Regions from separate parts of the Mycobacterium sp. DL592 genome, predicted to be linked through region 2. Evidence: riboswitches for the same ligand, from Rfam matches in the RefSeq annotation. Region 2 holds a riboswitch; the other holds the start of a gene.

Region 1 (9,837 bases), 970 kb from region 2:
TCAGCGCCAGGCCGGCGAGCATCACCGCGATACTCCAGCTGCCGTAGCTGTCGAGGAGGTACTCCGAGATCACCGGGGGCACACCGCCGCCGATGATGCCGCCGATGTTGTGCGCCAGACCTGCACCGGTGTAGCGGTAGGCGAGGGCGAAGGTCTCTGGGATGAACGACGCCAGCGGGCCCATCGCGATACCGATGATCGCGTAGGTCACGATGATGGCGACGGCGAACAGCAGGTGGTTGCGGGTCTCGATCAATGGGAAGACGACCAGCGACCAGGGCACGGCCAGCACATAGCCGACCGTCATCGGCAGCCGTCGGCCGTAGGTGTCGCTGAGGATCGCCGAGGCGGCGACGAACGCCACCGTGCACACACCTCCGACGACACCGACCAGCAGCACGAAATCCGTCGAGAACCCCAGGTGCGCGGTGGCGTAGTGGGTGAAGAACGTCCCGGTTTCGTACACCAGACCGAGCACGCCGACCATGGCGCCCGCCGCGAGCAGGAGCTGACGGCCCTGGTCGCGGACGAGGGCGGCGACGGGCGTCTCGGCGTGGGTGGTGGTTGTCGCCGAGGCGAAGACAGGCGTCTCCTTGACGCTCATCCGCACCACCAGGGCGGTGACGATCAAGACGGCACTGAGCAGGAACGGCAGCCGCCAGGCCCACTCCAGAAACGCCGAGCTGGTCTGGCCCCACGTCAGGTAGACGACGAGGAAGACCAGATTCGCCAGGACCAGCGCCGTGCCGAACCCCATCTGGGTGAACATCCCGTAGCGGCCGCGCTGTCGCGGCGGCGCGTACTCGGCGCTGAGCAGCGCCGAACCGGCCCACTCGCCGCCGACGGCGAAACCCTGTAGAACCCGCAGGAACGTCAGCAGCAGCGGGGCCGCGATACCGATCGTCGCCGTGCTGGGGATGAGTCCCACCCCGACGGTCGACACGCCCATCACCAGCAGGGTGACGACCAACGTACGCTGGCGGCCGATGCGGTCGCCGAAATGACCGAATACCACCGCACCGATCGGGCGGGACACGAACGCCGAGGCAAACGTTCCCAACGAGGCGACGATCCCCATCACGTGGCCCAGGTGGGGAAAGAACACAGTCGGGAACACGAGTGCGGCGGCGGTGCCGTAGATGAAGAAGTCGTAGAACTCGATGGCTGAGCCGACGTAGCTTGCCAGCGCTACTCGCCGCAGTGTCCCCGGCGCCCCCGTATGCACCGGCAAATTCTCGTGACGTGCGGGCTGTTTGTCCAGCGGAGATCTTGGCGCAGGATGGGGTGATGGACGATGACACAGCGAGCGAGTCCCGCCATATCAGCGCGTGGATCAATCGATCGGCGGCCGACGTCTACCGCTATGCCGCCGATCCGGCGCATCTGCCGGAATGGGCGGCGGGCCTGTCGCGGGGCACGTTGACCAGGGTCGGCGACACGTGGGTGGCGCAGTCACCGATGGGTGAGATCACCATCGAGTTCACCCCGGCCAACGACCTCGGTGTGCTCGACCACGTGGTCACGCTGCCGTCGGGGGAGCCGGTGTTCAATCCGCTGCGGGTGGTGCCGGCCGGCGATGAGTGGTGCGAGGTCGTCTTCACCCTTCGGCGCAGGCCGGGGATGTCCGACGACGATTTCCTGCAGGATGCCGCGGCGATTACGGCCGATCTGGCGACGCTGAAGCGAATCCTGGAGCGCTAGGTCCGCGGGTGACGCCGCGCGCCGAACGTCAGCCAGATGACGGTGGCGACCGCGGCGGCGGTGAGGACAGCCGGTGCTGCGCTGGTGGTCACTGCGCCGACGACGGCGAGTACGAGAAGTCCGGCACCCACGGCGACCAGCTTGTACAGCGGCCACGGCACTCCGGCGATGCACACGCGAGATTCGGGCGAGGTGAGGGCCGAACGCACTTGTTCAACACTCGTCATACCTTTGAGGGTACCCCGTATCTTTAGTTTCGGACACCCGAAATCTGGTCGCGCCGCATGCCGGCCATCACCGTGATCAGTGCCCAGGGTCCGTAGCGCTCGAGAGAACTCACGGCCGCACCACCGCGGGACGCGAGGGAAGTACGGCCAGCGCGAACAGGGCTCCGCCGGCGCACACCGCGGCGGCGGTCAGGCAGCCGGCCTGCATCCCGGACAGGAAGGCGTTCTCCACCGCACTGCGCACTGCATCGGTGAAGGGTGGGGGCGACTGGCCTGCCACCGCAAGTCCTTGGGCCAGGCCCTCTTTGGCGGTGGACTGCGCCGCCGAGGGCATGGCCTGCAACACCTGGCTGTCGGCGAGGTGCCGAATGTAGATCGTGGAGAAGACGCTGCCGATCACGGCGACACCGAGGGTGCCGCCGACCTGGCGGGTGGCGTCGTTCACCGCCGAGCCGGCGCCGGCCTGCTCGGGGCGCACCACCCCCATGATCGAGTCGGTCGCCGGTGCGCTGGTGAGCCCGAGACCGCCGCCGAGCAGCACCATCTGCGCGGCCATGATCGGGTAGGTCACTCCGAGGTCGCTGGTCGCTATCCAGGCGAACGATGCCGACATCATCAGAAGTCCCACGAAGACAACGGCTTTGGTGCCTACTGTGCGCGCCGCGAGTTGGGTTCCGAGTACCGAGCCGATGGCGATCGACAGCGCGACCGGCAGGATCCGTACGCCGGTCTCCAGGGGGCTGTTGCCCTGGAGCAACTGCATGAACTGGGTGATGATGAAGATGAACCCGAACAGTGCGAAGAAGGCCACGGTGACTGCGCCACTGGCCGCGCTGAAGCGCAGGTTGGTGAACAGCGTGACGTCAATGAGCGGGTCGGGGTGCCTGCGCTCCCACCAGGCGAAGCTGACCGCGGCGGCAAGGGCGCCGCCGAACCCGATCAGTGTCTGGGCGCTTGACCATCCGTGCGACGGGGCCTCGATGATCGTGTAGACGAGGGCGCCGAGCATCACGACCGAGAGCACCAGCCCGCCGCGGTCCACCCGCGAGTGCTGATCCCGTGCCGAGGCGGGGATGACGAACGGTGCGGCCAGTGCGGCCAGCAGTGCGATGGGCGCCAAGGCTAAAAACAGGCTGCCCCACCAGAACGCCTCCAGTAGTGCACCGCCCATGATGGGGCCGATGGCCACGCCCAGTCCGGTGACGGCACCCCAGACGCCGATGGCGGCCGCCCGGTGGCGCGGGTCGCGGAAGGTGTCGGTGATGATGGCCAGCGTGGTGGGGTAGATGAGCGCTGAGGCGATGCCCATTACCAGGCGCATGACGATCAGTTCGCCGGTGGTGGAGCACAGGGCGGCGCCCACGCTGCTGATCGCGAACAGGACCAGTCCGGCGATCAGCGTCCCGCGGCGGCCGAACTTGTCACCGACGGTGCCGCCGGCCAGTACGAGTGCGGCGAAGGCCAGGTTGTAGGCGTCGACTATCCATTGCAGTCCGCGGGTGGAGGCGTTCAGTGCCGAATTCAGGGTGGGCAGAGCGACATTGACGATCGTTGTTTCCACGTTGATGGCCAGGGCCGCGATGAGGACGACGGCGAGGATCGCGATTGGCCGGATGCGCGGTGGTGCGGCGTGCGCCCCGGTGCCGTAGGTCCGGGGGGCGGTGCCAGTGGTCATGAGCGCCGACTTTCATGTTGACAGCGTTAACATCGGCAAGCATGGCAGCTCAAGTTGACACTGTCAACATGTGGGGGTCTAACGGATTCCTTCGCCGATGAGGTCGAACAGGCGATCGGCGATCAGCTGCTTGCGCTGGGCATCTGCCTGGGCGAGCGGTCCGTCCAGGAACAACGTGGCCAGGCCGTGCACCGCGGCCCACGCCGCTTCATCCACGCCATCGCGACGGCTCGCCGTGAGTACGCCGGCGGTGACAAGATCGTCGACGCAGGCGCTGAGAATCTGATACGGATGCCGCCCCGGCTGCACGGCCTCGTTGCTCGGATGGGGTCCCTCGGGAGCGAACGCGGTACGAAACAGGCCCGGCTCGGCCAGCGCGAAATCGATGTAGGCCTGCCCGGTGGCGCGGAAGCGGGCCAGCGCGCGGCGATCCCGCGGTCCCCGGTTGGGAACGGCGGCAAGCGATTCCAGCATCGCGTCACCGAGCTGGCCCATCCCGTAGACCTGCACCGCGGCCAGCAGGGCGTGGCGGTCGGCGTAATGCCGGTAGGCCGCCGAGTTGCTGACCCCTGCCAGCCGCTGCACGTCACGCAGCACCACCGCATCCGGGCCGCCGGTGCGGGCCAGTTCGACGCCGTGCTCGAGCAGCGCTTGGCGCAGGTTGCCATGGTGGTACGACGCGGTCGCCATGTTGACAAGTCTTACATCGTCGAGCGCGCGCACGAAAGGTAATGTCCACCGCGCAGATGGTTTTCCGTGGCGGATTCGTCGCGGAATCGAGCGATGTGTGCAGGTGGCGCGTCGTGAGAGGGAACCCGGTGTGAATCCGGGACTGTCCCGCAGCGGTATGCAGGAACGACCGCCGTCATCGGCACTGGCCCGCAGCAGTCATGCGGCCGGGAAGCGACGGCCAGTAGATGCATCGTCACGATGCGCGCCTGTGAGTCCGAAGACCTGCCAGCTGTGCCGGGTGCGCCGCACCCGGCGGGCATCGCCCCGTGGAATCGGGCGATGGCCATTGCTGCGTCGCGAAGGGATCATCCATGCATATCGAGCCGGGGATTGTCGAAGGCCCGAAGATCATCTTGAGCTATGTCAGTGCCGGCGGCGTCGGTGCGTACAGCGCCTACACGGCCTGGCAGCTGATCAAAGAGCGCGGCGTCGGCGCCCTGCTGCTGCGCAGTGCGGCGACCACGGCGCTGGTGTTCACCTTCTTCCAGGTGTTTCCGCACTATCCGGTCGGGGTCTCCGAAGTGCACCTGATCCTGGGTTCGACTCTGTTCCTGCTGTTCGGGATGGCGCCGGCGGCGATCGGATTGGCCGCGGGCCTGCTGCTGCAGGGGCTGTTCTTCGCTCCGTTCGACCTGCCGCAGTACGGCATGAACGTCACCACGCTGCTGGTGCCGTTGTTCGCCCTGCACCTGGTGGCCACGCGCGTCATCGCGCCGCACACGCCCTACGTGCAGCTGAAGTACCGCCAGGCACTCGCCTTGTCGACCACCTACCAGGCCGGCATCGTGTCGTGGGTGGCGTTCTGGGCGCTCTACGGCGAAGGATTCAGCGGCCAGACCGTGGCGAGCATCGCGACCTTCGGCGCGGCCTATATGACGGTCATCATCGTCGAGCCGCTGGCCGATCTCGGTGTGCTGGCAGCCGCGAAGGGTCTGCATCGTATGAAGGATTCGATGCTGTTCGAGTCCAGACTGCTCAACCCGGCCTGACCAGCTTCGGGCTCGCCCCGATTCACTGATTTAGCGGGGTTGGTGGGACCATTGTTCGGTGACCGCCGAACTGAGCCAGAGCCGATTGTCGGGACCGCTGACCGCGGCTGACATCGACGAGGCTGCCCGGCGAATTTCCGGCGTGGTCTCCACCAGCCCGCTGCAGCACAGTGACCGGCTGTCGGCCGCCACCGGCGCCGAGGTGTACCTCAAACGCGAGGACCTACAGGTGGTGCGCTCCTACAAGCTGCGCGGCGCCTACAACCTGCTGATGCAGCTCTCCGAGGATGAGCTCGCCGCGGGTGTGGTGTGCGCTTCGGCAGGCAACCATGCACAGGGTTTCGCGCTGGCCTGCCGTTCGATGGGGGTGCACGGCCGGGTGTACGTGCCCGGCAAGACACCGAAGCAGAAGCGTGACCGCATCCGCTACCACGGCGGCGAGTTCATCGAGCTCATCGTCGGCGGCGCCACCTACGACCTGGCCGCCGCCGCAGCGTTCGACGACGTCGCCCGCACCGGCGCGACGCTGGTGCCGCCCTATGACGACCCGCGCACCATGGCCGGCCAGGGCACCATCGCCGTCGAGATCCTCGACCAACTGGACTCCGAGCCCGACCTGGTCGTGGTTCCCGTCGGTGGCGGTGGCTGCATCGCCGGCATCACCACCTACCTGGCCGAGCGCACCACCAACACCTCGGTGCTGGGCATCGAGCCCGCCGGGGCGCCGTCGATGATGGCCGCACTGGCCGCAGGTGAGCCGGTGGACCTCGATCACGTCGATCAGTTCGTCGACGGCGCGGCGGTCAAGCGCGCCGGAGCGCTGACCTACCGGGCGCTGGCGACGGCCGGCGACATGGTGTCGGTGGCCGCGGTCGACGAAGGCGCGGTGTGCACCGCAATGCTCGAGCTGTACCAGAACGAAGGCATCATCGCCGAGCCCGCCGGTGCCCTGTCGGTGGCCGGCCTGCTGGAGGCCGACGTGACGCCCGGCTCCACGGTGGTGTGCCTTATCTCGGGCGGCAACAACGACGTGTCACGCTACGGCGAGGTGCTCGAACGCTCGCTAGTCCACCTGGGCCTCAAGCACTACTTCCTGGTGGACTTCCCGCAGGAGCCGGGCGCGCTGCGCCGCTTCCTCGACGAGGTCCTCGGGCCCAACGACGACATCACCCTGTTCGAGTACGTCAAGCGCAACAACCGGGAGACCGGCGAGGCGCTGGTCGGCATCGAGTTGGGCTCGGCGGCCGGGCTCGAGGGCCTGCGCGAACGGATGAGCGTCTCGGGTCTGCATGTCGAAGCGCTGGAGCCGGGCTCACCGGCCTACCGCTACCTGACGTAGCTCAGGCCGTGCGGACCACCGCCACCGAGTGACCCGGCAGCGTCGTCCCCTGGCCGTCGACGGCGACATCGCCCCACCCGAGCAGCACCTCACCAGTGGCCGCGACGGTGACCGCCTGCTCACCGAGGTTGCAGGCGATCGCGATGCGGCCGCGGCGCATCACGATCCAGCGCTGGTCTTCGTCGTAGTCGACAGCCAGATGGGTCAGCCATGGGTCGGCCATGTCGGTGTCGTTGCGGCGCAGCGCAATCAGGCTCCGGTAGAACGCCAGCAGGTCGGTGTGCTCGGGCTTGCCTACCTCGTCCCAGTCGAGTTTCGAGCGCAGGAACGTCGCGGGGTCCTGCGGGTCGGGGATGTCGTCGGCGTCCCAGCCGTGGTCGGCGAACTCGGCCTTGCGCCCCTCGGCGGTCGCGATCGCCAGTTCGGGCTCGGTGTGCGAGCTGAAGAACTGGAACGGCTGCGAAGAAGCCCACTCCTCGCCCATGAAAAGCATTGCCGTATAGGGTGATCCGAGCACGAGCGCGGCCTTGATGGCCAGCTGGCCGCAGTCGAGGTTCTGCGAGGGGCGATCACCGGTGGCCCGGTTGCCCACCTGGTCGTGGGTACATGTGTAAGCCATCAACCGGGTCGCCGGGATCGTCGCGGTGTCCAGCGGCCTGCCATGCCGCCGGTGCCGGAACGACGAGTACGTGCCGGCATGGAAGTACCCGTGGAGCAGCGTGGTGGCCAGGGCCGCCATCGAACCGAAATCGGCGTAATAGCCTTGACGTTCGCCGCTGACGGCAGTGTGGATCGCGTGGTGGATGTCGTCGTCCCACTGCGCCGTCAGCCCGTAGCCGCCCCGCTCACGTGGCGTGATCAGCCTCGGGTCGTTGAGATCGCTCTCGGCGATCAGCGACAGCGGCCTGCCCACCTGTGCTGCCAGCGCATCGGTTTCGGCGGCCAGTTCCTCGAGGAGGTGGATGGCGGTGTTGTCGACGAGGGCATGCACGGCGTCCAGTCGCAGTCCGTCGGCGTGGAAGTCGCGCATCCAGCGCAACGCGCATTCGATGATGTAGCCGCGCACCTCATCGGCCTCCGGCCCGGCCAGGTTGACACCCTCGCCCCACGGATTACTCACCGACGACAGGTACGGCCCGAACCTGGGCAGGTAGTTGCCCGACGGTCCGAAGTGGTTGAACACCGCGTCGATCAGCACACCCAGCCCACGGGTGTGGCAGGCGTCGATCAGCCGCACCAGAGCGTCCGGACCGCCATACGGTTCATGCACCGCGTACCACAGCACACCGTCGTAACCCCAGCCGTGCGTACCGTTGAACGCGTTGACCGGCATCAACTCCACGAAGTCGACGCCCAGGTCCACCAGGTAGTCCAGCTTGTCGATCGCCGCGTCGAAAGTCCCTGCCTCGGTGAATGTTCCGGTGTGCAGCTCGTAGATCACCGCGCCTTCGATCGAGCGGCCAGCCCACTGCTGGTCGCTCCACCGAGCCGCGTGCGGATCCCACAGCTGGGACCGTTCGTGGACCCCGTCGGGCTGGCGAGCCGACCGCGGATCGGGCAGCACTGTCGGATCCTCGTCGAGGACGAAGCCGTACCGGGCATCAGGTGCGCAGTCCACCTCGGCGCGCCACCAGTCGTCGGCACCCCGCGTCATAGCGTGCACGGCGCCCTCGACGTCGAGCCGGACCGTGGTAGGCAGCGGCGCCCACACTGCGAACTCAGCCATCTGATCTCTCCAGTAGGACCACGGGCAGCTCGGTGAACAGGTCGGCGGCGGCTGCGGTACCAGTCCATGACGTGCCGGTGATCCGGTCCCGCCACGTCCCGTCCGGCAGTGTCAGAGCTGTGTCGCCCCAGCCTCTTTCATCCAGCCGTACCGTCCAGCGGGAGACCGCGACCAGGACGTCGTCGCCGCGCAGGAAGGCGATGACGTGCTCAGCGGCCTCGCCGTGCGGCAACACGGGAAGGTAGCGGCCCTCGAGGAACGTGGCGGGCCGCTCGCGGCGGGCCTGCAGGGCTGCGGTGACCACCCGGATCTTGGGGTGCGTCGCCGAGTCCAGGTCGGCGCGCCGTGCGCTGTAGTCGACGAGTCGACGGTTGTCAGGGTCGACCAGGCTGTCTTCCCACACTTCGGTGCCCTGGTACACGTCCGGCACCCCGGGCACCGTCAGGGCCAGCAGCTTCTGTCCCAGGGCGTCGTTATGCGTGTGCGGGAGCAGCTGGGTCACCAACTCGGTCAGCTGGCCGGCCACCGGGCCGTCGAAGACGGTGTCGAGCCAGGCGTGGACGGCGTCTTCGAACTCGGTGTCGGGATCGGTCCAGGTGGTGCGCCAAGCGGCTTCTCTGATGGCCTTCTCGGTGTAGCGGTGGAGTCGGTCACGCAGCTCGGGGGTGACGTTGCCGTCGACCGGCCACACTCCGAAGATGTTCTGCCACAGGAACAATCCGGTCGCCAAGTCGGGCGAAGGGGTCATCTGCTCCCAGCGGTCGAGGAGCTGTGCCCACAGCGACGGCACCTGAGAGAGCACCCCGATCCGGGCGCGCACGTCCTCGCCGCGTTTGGTGTCATGGGTGGACAGTGTGGTCATGGTGCTCGGCCACAGCCGGGACCGCACCGTCGCGCTGCGGTGGAACTCTGCGGCGCTGACGCCGAAGTGCTGTGGCTCGCCGCCCACTTCGTTCAGCGACACCAACCGTGCATCGCGGTAGAAGTAGCAGTCCTCGACGGCCTTGGCCGTCATCGCCCCACACAGCTGCTGGAAGCGGGCCCCCGCTTCGGTGCCGTTGGCCAGCGCCGTGGCCGCCAGTTGCAGGGCGCCGGCCAGGTCGGGTTGTTCATGGACGGTACGGGCGATCGCCGCCGCCAGTAGCTGCGAGAGATTCTGGTAGTCACACCGGTACACCCCGATGTTGGTCAACAAAGCGGCTACCGCGTCGGCCAGCCGGGGATCGTCGGCACCCGCGGCCGCCGACATCGCGCGGCACACGCGGGCGAGTTCGCTGGCCAGGGTCTGGGTTGCCGCGCCGATCTTCAACTCGCGCAGCAGTTCCGGCGCAGCTGCGTAGTCGAAGCCGGCCGCGTCGACGAGCTCGGTGAGTGCCTGCGCACCAGCGGGGTCGACGAACACCCCGCCGACCTCACGCAACACGTCATAGCCGGTGGTGCCGTCGATC
Region 2 (9,837 bases):
GGAGGGCAATGGACGCACGGGCGTGGCACTCGTGCAAGCAGTGCTGCGCAACAAGGAACTGACACGCCGGTTCACGGTGTCGGTGTCGGCGGGCTCCTGGCCGACACCGATGCCTACGTCGCTGCGTTGACGAGTTTTGGCGACGGGGACGCCGCACTGCGGGCGGAGGAACTGAGATTCAAGTCCGCCAATGCGCACCGCTACCTCGAACCGCTCACCGAGGCGGGCATCCTCGTCGAGGTGACCAGCGGAGCCCGCAACCGAGTGTGGCGTTCTCCCGACGTACTCGCCACCCTCGATGCTTTCGCCGAACGCGCCGGCCAGCGAGGTTGATACGCGAGAATGCACCTCGGACATATCTGATCGGCAGGGGGTGTCGTGGTGCTGCTTCGGGTGATGCGACGGTTGCGCCCCCAGGCCTTGGCTTCGCCATGAGGACAGTTGTCGTGGGTCTGATTGGGGTATGCGGCGTGCTGGCCGCAGAGGCGTCTTCGCTGTTGATACCCGAACGGCATGCGATGTCCTGGTTTTCAGGTGTCGCGCTGGCTATGGCGCTCGTCGCAGTCCGATGGTCGCTGGGCCGTCGACCAGAATCCAGACCAGCAGACGGCGGCGCCGACGAGACCGGGACGACGATCAAACGATGGGTGGAGCGGACCGAGTCTGAGATCGCGTGGTCAGACTCCACTCGGGCGGACTGGGATCGCCGTCTTCGGCCCGCGCTGGCCCGGCAATTCGAAATCGCCACCAGGCAACCACGGAACAGAAACCCAGCAGCATTCGCGAACACAGGCCGCATCCTGTTCGGAGATGACCTGTGGCGCTGGGTCGATCCCGAGAACATTTCGCGCACCGGCGCCCAGGAACGCGGGCCAGGCCGGGAGGTGTTCGTACACATTATCGAGCGTCTGGAGCGCGTGTGACACTGCCGGTGAAGTCGACAGCAAACCTCTGCGAAGCGATTCTCGATGAGATCGGACGCGCCGTGGTGGGTAAGCGCGAGGCGCTGACGCAGATTCTGACCACCGTGCTCGCCCGGGGGCATGTGCTCATCGAGGACCTCCCGGGCTTGGGGAAGACGTTGATCGCCCGGTCGTTCGGCGCGACGTTGGGCTTGGATTTCACGCGCGTGCAGTTCACTCCGGATCTGCTGCCGGCCGATCTGCTCGGGTCGACCATCTACGACATGCAATCGGGGCGTTTCGAGTTCCGCCAAGGACCCGTTTTCACCAATCTGCTGCTGGCCGATGAGATCAATCGGACACCTCCTAAGGCGCAGGCAGCCCTGTTGGAGGCCATGGCCGAGCGGCAGGTCAGCATCGACCGAACCACGCATCCGCTGCCGGACCCGTTCATCGTGCTGGCGACCGAGAATCCCATCGAGTACGAGGGAACCTATCCGCTGCCGGAAGCTCAGTTGGACCGGTTCGCGATCCGCCTCGAACTGCATTACCTGTCTAGACCGGAAGAACGGTCGATGTTGCGCCGCCGCCTCGATCGCGGCTCTGCCGAACCACAGCTCCGCCAGGTCGTTGACCGGCATCAGCTTCTGGCCATGCAGGAATCCGTGGAGCAGATCGCCGTCGATGACGACGTGCTGGATTACGTGGTGTCGCTGGCCGACGCCACCCGCCATCACCCGCAGGTCGCAGTGGGGGCTAGTCCGCGTGCGGAACTCGACCTGGTCCAACTCGCCCGTGCTCACGCGCTGCTGCGTGGACGCGGGTATGTGATCGCCGAGGATGTCAAAGCCCTCGCTGTCTCAGCCATGGCTCATCGTGTCATTCTGCGTCCGGAGATGTGGGTGCGGCGGATCCAGGCCGGTGACGTTCTGGCCGAACTTCTGGAGAAAATGCCCGTCCTGCCCAATCGAGGTACGCCGTGAGCGAAGCTCGCGAAATCGCCGTCCAACCTGTTTGGCGCGCATCGTCATTGACACTTGCGATCGCCACCTGCTTGGCGGTGGTTCTCGCGGGAGCGGCGTTCAGCGCACGCTGGCAACTGATTACGCTCGCCGCGCCGCTTCTCGGCGTGTTGTGCTCGATCTACTTGGAGTCGGATAAGCCCACAGTCTCGGTTCGCAGCTCGGCAGCTCGACAATACTTCTTCGAATCCGAGCAAGCGCAGATAACCTTGACGTTGGCATCCGATGCTGTTGCTGCACTGACCATCTCGGCAACAGACGGAATGGGCGTCGAGATCCTCGACTGCACGCCGTCTCAGCGGAGAGTCGCGGTCTCGGCCCGGCGCTGGGGACGGTATGTGGTGTACGCCCACGTCGAGGTTGGGGCTGCCGGTGGGCTATTGCGCGGAGCGGCGATCGTGGAAGCCGCGGACTGCTGTGTGTTTCCGATTGCGCCTCCGCAAGATACCGGCCTGCCCATCACGGAACTGCCTGACCGCCTCGGCAGCCACCTCGTCCGCCGAAGCGGTCCTGGTGTCGAGTTCGCCGACATCCGCGCCTACGTGCCGGGCGACCAACTGCGCACGGTGAATTGGCCCGTTAGCGCCCGGCGCCGCACATTGCACGTGACTGAACGGCTCACTGACCGTGCCGCTGACGTGGTGGTGCTCATCGACAGCCATGCACAACCTCTCGGCCCCGCTGCAGAGGCCACCGACCGGATGGCGCGCGGCGCAGTCCAAGTGGCTCAAACCGCGTTACGGCACGGCGACCGCGCCGGTATCGTCGCCCTCGGCAATCGGAGAATCCAATGGCTCGGCGCCGATATGGGTAAGGCCCAGTTTTACCGGATCATCGACACCATTCTCGACGCGACGGGCCCCGGGCCCGACACTGGCACCAGCACACTGGTTCCCGCAGGGGCGGTCCCCGCTGGAGGGATCGTCATCGCGTTCTCCACGCTACTGGAGACCGATTTCGCCTTAGCGCTGATCGACCTGCGAAAGCGCGGGTACGCGGTCGTGGCCATTGACATGCTCGTCGGAACTCCCTTCACCGACGACCATGACCCGTTGGTCGACCGCCTGTGGGCGCTGCAACGATCGTTCATGCACCGCAATATGTCCACCGTCGGCGTGGACGTCGTGCCTTGGACACCGGAGTACACCCTCGATCAAGCCATGGCGCTGGTTCCACAACATCGACGGCCACGCCGAAGGTCACGATGAAGTACATCCACAGCAAGACGCGTCTGCTCTCGCTCCTGGTCGGGCTGATGATGGCAGCAACTGGGGGAATCCACACCACCGGAATTGCAACCATCGCCGCTCTACTCAGCGCTCTCGCTGTGGGCGTGGGTACTCGTGAGCGGCACGCTGCAACGCTTGCCGTTTTGCTCGCCGCCGCAGCGATCATGCTCAGCGATGTATCTGCCCTGCAAGCAGGACTGGTAGGGCTGTGCGGCGCCTGCTATCTGTTGCTGCGTCACACCGAGCGAGGACGCGTTGGCCGATCCCCGATCATTGCTGCCGTGTGCGCCAGCGTCGTTGCCGTGGCTATCGCATCATTACCGATCCATGTCCCGTGGCTGACGACCCTTGCCGCACCGATCATGTTTGTGGCCTACGTAGTGGCGGTCCGACCGTTCTTCCACGGAGCCGTCGCACGTTCGAAGAGGGACACGGATTTACGTAAGCTCCCGGTGGCCACCAGATGAGCCGTCCTGAAGTCGACCAGTAGCCATTAACTTCAGTTGTATGCGGCCAGGTTTATCGAGATCGCGCGTCGTTGGCGATTCAAATAGCCGGCTCAGTCACAGCTCAGGGTTCGGCCCTATCTTCGCAAGGTGTGCACCCGACGGGTTTGTTGGTCGCGGTTGTCGCACTGGCGGCAACCGTCGCGTTCATGGTCGGGGCGTGCTGTGGCATCCTCGTCAGGTAGAGACAATTGTGCCGCACTGATTACATTGTGCCACAACCGATTTACCTGCCTTGGCGAGGGGTTTGCAAGTCCGCGAGCCTTCGATCGGCGAAGAAGGTATCCGCCATAAGCCAGTTGGTTTTAGCGCCTCTGTGCGAATGCACTCTCGGATGGATGCTTTCACTCAATGGTCATCGTTGAGCGAGCAGAAAATCGCTGATTGGCTCAATAGGCAGGACGTCCTATGGATGAAGCTAGGTTGGGGGTGTGCAGTCGGTAGGAACGGTCCGGGAGTGGCATACAGATGAAGGGTGGGGTGTCGTCGATTGTCCCGACACCCCGGGGGGCTGCTGGGTCCACTTCAGCCACCTCTTTCACGAGGACATTGCCGCGCCCGGTTCCGGCGAACTCGTAGAGGTCTCCGGCGGCTTCCGTGAAGCGTTTGAGGGCGAGACCGTGGATTTCGACTGGCAACCGACTGCGTACCCCGGGAGTCAGGACGGCTACTCCTTCGTCGCCATCACCGTCTGGCCCCGCGGACGGACGGCACCGCACCGCACCATCCGCTACTACAAGGATGGAATCGACCGGTGACGTGAATTCTCCCTGTCGCCCGCCTTTCGGTCCCGGTGTTGAAGTCAGTCCCGCCTTCTCAGGGCCCACCAAGTTCCTTCTCCGAGCAAGACGAGGATGGCGGCGAGGAAGAAGGACCACATTGGAATGCCTTGGGAGGCAGGGGAAGCCGCCTCAGCGGGTGGGCCGGGCTTACCGGTTCCGGCAACGCTGAGGTGGAAGGGCCACGATCCGGACACGACGTGTCCGTCGGCGGAGGTCACCCGATAGTTGACGGTGTAGGTGCCGACCGGACCAAGGGGCAGCACTTCGAGGGAAATGACGGCCCCCTGTAGATGAGGTTGCCCGGTGGACCACAGATTCCCGTCGGGTCCGACGACCGTCATCGCCGCAAAGGTCGTCTGAAGGGGTTCGTTGAACGTCGCGCTTACCTGGGTAGGCCCGGTGGTCAGTACCGCGTCGACGGCGGGGTCGGTGGCGATGCGCACGGCGTGCGCTGAAGCTGCCGGCGCACTGGCGAGCGCAATGATCGCCAACGCCGCGAACACCGACGCCGCGGCCGATTTCATGATCGGCGCCGCGTCACCAAGGTGATGGCCACGCTTGCCGCGGCGATCAAGAGAGCGGACCCGGCCAGCCAACGTGAGGTGTTGTCCGAAGCAGGCGCCGCCGTGGGTGCCGCGGGCGCGGGGCTCGCTGACACGGTTGGAGACGGCTCGTTTGCGGCGTGCGGAGTTCCGCCTAGAGTCAGCGTCGGAACGGGGTGTTCGGGCTCGGCGCCGCCTGCGGGAGTGGGCTGATCCCAGCGCACGGCGGTGCCGTCGTTATAGGTCTGAGTGGTGGGGAAGCTGGCAGTAGCACCGGTTGGCAGCGTGGCCGCCACCCGGAACAGGGCGAACTGGTCGGGCGGAATGCCGGCGCCGGGCGCCGCAGTCCAGGTGATGGACTTGACGGTCCCTGCCGCCATATTGCGGTCTAGGCGAGCCGCCCAGCCAGGGATCTGTTCGACGCTTACCTCGGTCAGATCGGGGAGGGCGACGGTGACTTCAGTCGTCAACGCTCCTTTGTCGGACTCGTTGGGGACCTCAAAAGTCAGAATGGCGTCATCACCCGGGGTGGTGTGGTCGGCATCGACGTGAACGTGTGCCCACGCAGGTGCCGCGGCCGCTGCAGCGACGGCGCCCAGAGTGCAGGCGCACGCGACCACGTGCACTGCCCTGGCAGTGATGCTGTTGCTTCTCATATCGGTTGCGCTGGCCTTCCCTGGGTCAGTGGAGAGTTTCAGGTCCCGCATCAGTAGTCGGCCCAACCGAGCGCGGGGTTCCCTGTCAATCACCTGTGTGCTACCGCTTTGTGGTCGCCGTCGGATATGTTGCTGTCGTTCATTGCGAGCGGTTGCGGAAACCGGTGCTATTCCGGTGCGGTCGCGCCACTGTGTCCGTCGGAACTGAGAGATTTCTCGGAGCCCGCGGGAGCCAGACCCGGCCGCTCGCTATCAACCACGACAGGGCGCAGTTCCCTCGAAGGGGCGTTTGATGCCGGAAGCACTTCCCACCGCCAGCAGCACAGCGCTTCGACGGCGACTCGGCGCGTGGAGCAGACAGGATTGGTTGGAGGTCGGCGCTCTCGCTGCGGTGATCGGCGCCCTTCACGTTGTCGGTTTCGGCGCGCTGATCCTGTTCGTCGCGCCGAACCACTACCAGGTTGGCGCGGAAGTCTTCGGGGTCGGTCTGGGTGTCACCGCCTACACCTTCGGTCTGCGCCACGCGTTCGATGCCGATCACATCGCGGCCATCGACAACACCACCCGCAAACTGATGGCCGACGGCAGTAAGCCGAAATCGGTCGGGTTCTGGTTCGCCATGGGGCATTCGGCGATGGTGCTCGTGATGGCGGTGTTGGTGATCGCCGGAACCAAGGCCGTCAGTACGCTGCTTGATGCGGACTCGCCGGCGCGCCACGGCCTGGGCCTGGCTGGGACGCTGGCATCGGGTGGGTTTCTCTACCTGATCGCCGCCATCAATATCGTGGCGCTGATCGGTATCTGGCGGGTGTTCGTTGCGCTGCGCAATGGGACGTTCGATGAGCGCGAACTCGACGCCGCGCTGGGTAATCGTGGGTTCCTGGCACGGGTTCTCAGGCCGATCATGCAGCGCATCAAACGCCCGATCGGCATGTTTCCGGTCGGTCTGCTCTTCGGATTGGGTTTTGACACCGCGACCGAGGTTGCGCTGCTCGCCCTCGCAGGATCGGGGGCGGCTGCCGGTCTGCCCTGGTACGCCGTGCTGGTGTTGCCGGTGCTGTTCGCTGCCGGTATGAGTGTGATGGACACCGCCGATGGTCTGTTCATGACCGTGGCCTACGACTGGGCGTTCGCCAACCCGATTCGCAAGATCTATTACAACTTCACGATCACCGGGCTGTCGGTCGCGGTCGCGCTGCTGATCGGCACCATCGAGCTGGTATCGGTGCTACATGACGATCTCGGCCTGATTGACCCGGTGACCACTTGGGTCAGCTCCATCAACCTGAATAATGCCGGGTTCGCGATCGTCGGGCTGTTTGCGGCTACCTGGCTGTGCGCCGTCACCTACTGGAAGGTCGCCGGAGTCGAAAAGCGTTGGGAAATCAGTCCATCAGCCCGGTGATGATCGGATCGGGTTGGGCCGGTATCCGCCGATATAGCCAAGTGCCATGTTGAGGGCCAATTCGAGGGGGCGGACGCTGCGTGTGGTCTGCGCCATGAGCAGGCCGCCCTGCAGTGCGCTCATCATCGTCAGCGCCAGTTCGTCCGGGTCGGCTTCGACGATGAGTTCGCCGTTGTCGCGCATGATGGCGAAGCCGGTGGATAGATAGGACTGCCATTCGGCGAACGACCGCGCGAGCTCGATGCGCGCGGAGTCGGATCTGTCGGCGAGCTCGCTCACGAGGGAGCCGAGGGGGCAGCCGCCGATACCTTGTGTTGTGCGCGTCATAACGACGAGGTGATCGCACCAACGCTGCAGGCCGCTCCAGGATGTCACCTCACGTAGGCGCGGCTCCTGTGCGGCGATGACTCGCCCGAGCTGAGTCTTGATTACCTCGCTGATAAGGGCGTCTTTGTCGGCGAAGTAGTGATAGAGCTGCGACCTGCTGGTGTGACTGGCCGTCATCACCGCGTCGAGGCTCGTCCCTGCCACGCCGCGCTCTCGGACCAGAGATGTGGCTTCAGCCACGATGCGAGCCTTGGTGGCCGCTCCGCGGGCCGTCAGCCGCGGGGCGGAACGACGCTCGTTTGTCACCACGGCCGGACAGTAGCCGAATTGGAATTGTCAGTCCACTTTTCGCCCAGCATGATCCCAGTGTGGTCAACGCATCATCCGCGACGGAGTTCGACATCGCGCGATCCGTTCCCACCCGGTCAATCCGGTGAGAGGCAAAAACCACTGCCACATCACCGGTCTGAATTAGTAGCTAACACATTTGAGAGGGATTGTGACTCGCACCGAAGATGCCAGGATATTGAAATACAACTCGATGTTTCTCGGCCTGTTCATGTTCATGTTCGGTTTCTTGAAATACTTCGAGCCTTTTCGCACCATGTTCGACGTGCAGATCACCGAAAGTGGCCTGCCCCGACTCAGCATCCCCCTGGGCAAAGTCGGCGAAATGGCCATCGGCTTTGGCTTGTTGTTGCCGGCGTGGTTCAGCCACAAGATCCCAAACCTCTACCGCCCAATCGTGTTTGTCGCGTCAGCCGGGCTCGTGGTCAACATGGGAATTGCGACCTACGTGCACTTACAACCCAATGTCCCAGCCAACGTCCTGCCCCTCGGGATCAAAACCCCGTACATCCCGCTGTTCGTCATGTTCTTGGCGGTCGTGAATCTCTATCAAGCCTATCGAGGCCACAGCCGCCGGCTCGAAGGGCATACCGAGACCACGCAACCGCAATCGGCTTCGTCATGACGGTGTGATCGCGCTCGATTCACTCCGATGAGTTCGCGGTCGGACATGCCACTCAGCTGTCAACGAAACACGATGAAAGGACCTCTATGTCGCGCCTCGAGAATGGCCAACGGTTCCCCCCTCTGGACGTCCCCGCCGTGGGGGGCGGCACGATCAGCCTGCCTGGCGACCTCGCCGGCTCTTACGGCGTCATCCTGATCTATCGCGGGTCCTGGTGCCCTTACTGCAACGCACAACTCGGCTCGTTCTCGCGCGCACTTGACACCCTCAACGAGCTCAATGTCAAAGTCGTCGCCCTCTCTGTCGACGACGAGGACACCTCCACGGAACTCGTCGCCAAGCGCAAGCTGCATTTCCCGGTCGGATACGGTGCTGACGTCGACCAGGTCGCCGCCGCGATAGGTGCCTACGTCAACGATGATCCGCACTATCTGCAGTCGACCGGCGTCATCCTCGCACCGGACGAGACGGTGTGTCTGGCTGTGTATTCGAGCGGGGCAATCGGACGGCTCGTCCCCGAAGACGTAGCCGGCTTCGTCAAATATGTGTCCGCACATCCGGACACACGGTGAGCGACTTCGTTTAGCGCTGCGTGCTAAGCCATGCGATCGGCTTGGGACGCAACTCTTTCGGCGGTGGCGGACGAACGTGCCAACCCGGTGAAGCCCGGCGCGGGCCCTCTTGCCCCTGACCGGGCGGCGACCCTGAAATGATGGCGCGATGATGAATCCCCTGCGTGGAATGCAGTTTCGTCTACGACCTCCGTCAGGCGACGACCGCGGGGCGGGACATACGCGAACAGGTTTCCGAGGTTGCCGCGATGTTGGTCGCGGAGGACGTTGACCTACGGTCACGCACACAGCCCGAAGTGTGGTCACCGCTTGAGTACGGATGCGGCGGTTTCAATCCGTGGAAGAAAACTCGCGGGTCTCTATTGGTGTGGTGGGGTGCCCGCGAGAGGTGGCTCGATGGTTCCCCGGGGAGTCGTCCTGGGTTGTAGCCGCCGGGCCACCGCTGTGTGTTCCTTTGGCCGCCGGACCCTTCGCGTGTCCTCTGGCGCGGTCTTACCTATTCCCGCGACTTGTGGCTGTCGCTGCGGGGGCTTTCTTCTGCGTGGGGGTGTGTGCGGCTGTCGCTGGGGCGGCTGTTGTGTTGCCGGTGGGTGTCGCCGCCGCGGTCGGAGCGGAGTTCTTGGGTTTGACCGCTGCCGCCCCGCCGACCCTTGTTCCGATGGCGATGCCTGGGCCTGCCTTAGTGACGGATTGACCAGTCTCTCCGATCGCTCCTGCGATCGCGAACGGACCCGGTTGCGCTGATACAACGTTGCCGCTGCCGAACGCGTTGAACGCCAAACTGCCTGTGGCCACGGTTGCTTTGTTGTCACCGGCAAGAACAGTGTTGTCGGTTCCCAGCACGTTCACGGCGGTATTGAAGTAACCACTCGCTATAACGTAAGGGTTGGATTTACTCGCGGGGCCGAACAGGTTGACGGC

Evidence for each region. A riboswitch is a leader RNA that binds a small molecule or an ion and turns the genes downstream of it on or off. The one in region 2 is predicted to bind cobalamin.
Region 1: it holds a riboswitch for cobalamin, as region 2 does, so the genes downstream of both, HBE64_RS12490 (energy-coupling factor ABC transporter permease) here and HBE64_RS07780 (HoxN/HupN/NixA family nickel/cobalt transporter) in region 2, are expected to answer to the same signal.

The regions. Positions count from the first base shown of each region.
Region 1 is NZ_CP050192.1:2,578,159-2,587,995, reverse strand. It holds gene HBE64_RS12515 (MFS transporter) at 1-1,231, opposite strand, end outside; gene HBE64_RS12510 (SRPBCC family protein) at 1,288-1,701, shown strand; gene HBE64_RS12505 (hypothetical protein) at 1,698-1,928, opposite strand; gene HBE64_RS12500 (MFS transporter) at 2,038-3,603, opposite strand; gene HBE64_RS12495 (TetR/AcrR family transcriptional regulator) at 3,682-4,293, opposite strand; cobalamin riboswitch at 4,378-4,580, shown strand; gene HBE64_RS12490 (energy-coupling factor ABC transporter permease) at 4,647-5,324, shown strand; gene ilvA (threonine ammonia-lyase IlvA) at 5,383-6,663, shown strand; gene treZ (malto-oligosyltrehalose trehalohydrolase) at 6,665-8,389, opposite strand; gene treY (malto-oligosyltrehalose synthase) at 8,382-9,837, opposite strand, start outside.
Region 2 is NZ_CP050192.1:1,607,110-1,616,946, forward strand. It holds gene HBE64_RS24460 (hypothetical protein) at 127-333, shown strand; gene HBE64_RS07745 (hypothetical protein) at 447-923, shown strand; gene HBE64_RS07750 (MoxR family ATPase) at 920-1,885, shown strand; gene HBE64_RS07755 (DUF58 domain-containing protein) at 1,882-3,132, shown strand; gene HBE64_RS07760 (hypothetical protein) at 3,129-3,620, shown strand; gene HBE64_RS07765 (hypothetical protein) at 4,091-4,417, shown strand; gene HBE64_RS07770 (copper resistance CopC family protein) at 4,462-4,965, opposite strand; gene HBE64_RS07775 (YcnI family protein) at 4,962-5,639, opposite strand; cobalamin riboswitch at 5,753-5,900, shown strand; gene HBE64_RS07780 (HoxN/HupN/NixA family nickel/cobalt transporter) at 5,932-7,044, shown strand; gene HBE64_RS07785 (TetR/AcrR family transcriptional regulator) at 7,033-7,680, opposite strand; gene HBE64_RS07790 (hypothetical protein) at 7,871-8,344, shown strand; gene HBE64_RS07795 (peroxiredoxin family protein) at 8,431-8,916, shown strand; gene HBE64_RS07800 (hypothetical protein) at 9,409-9,837, opposite strand, start outside.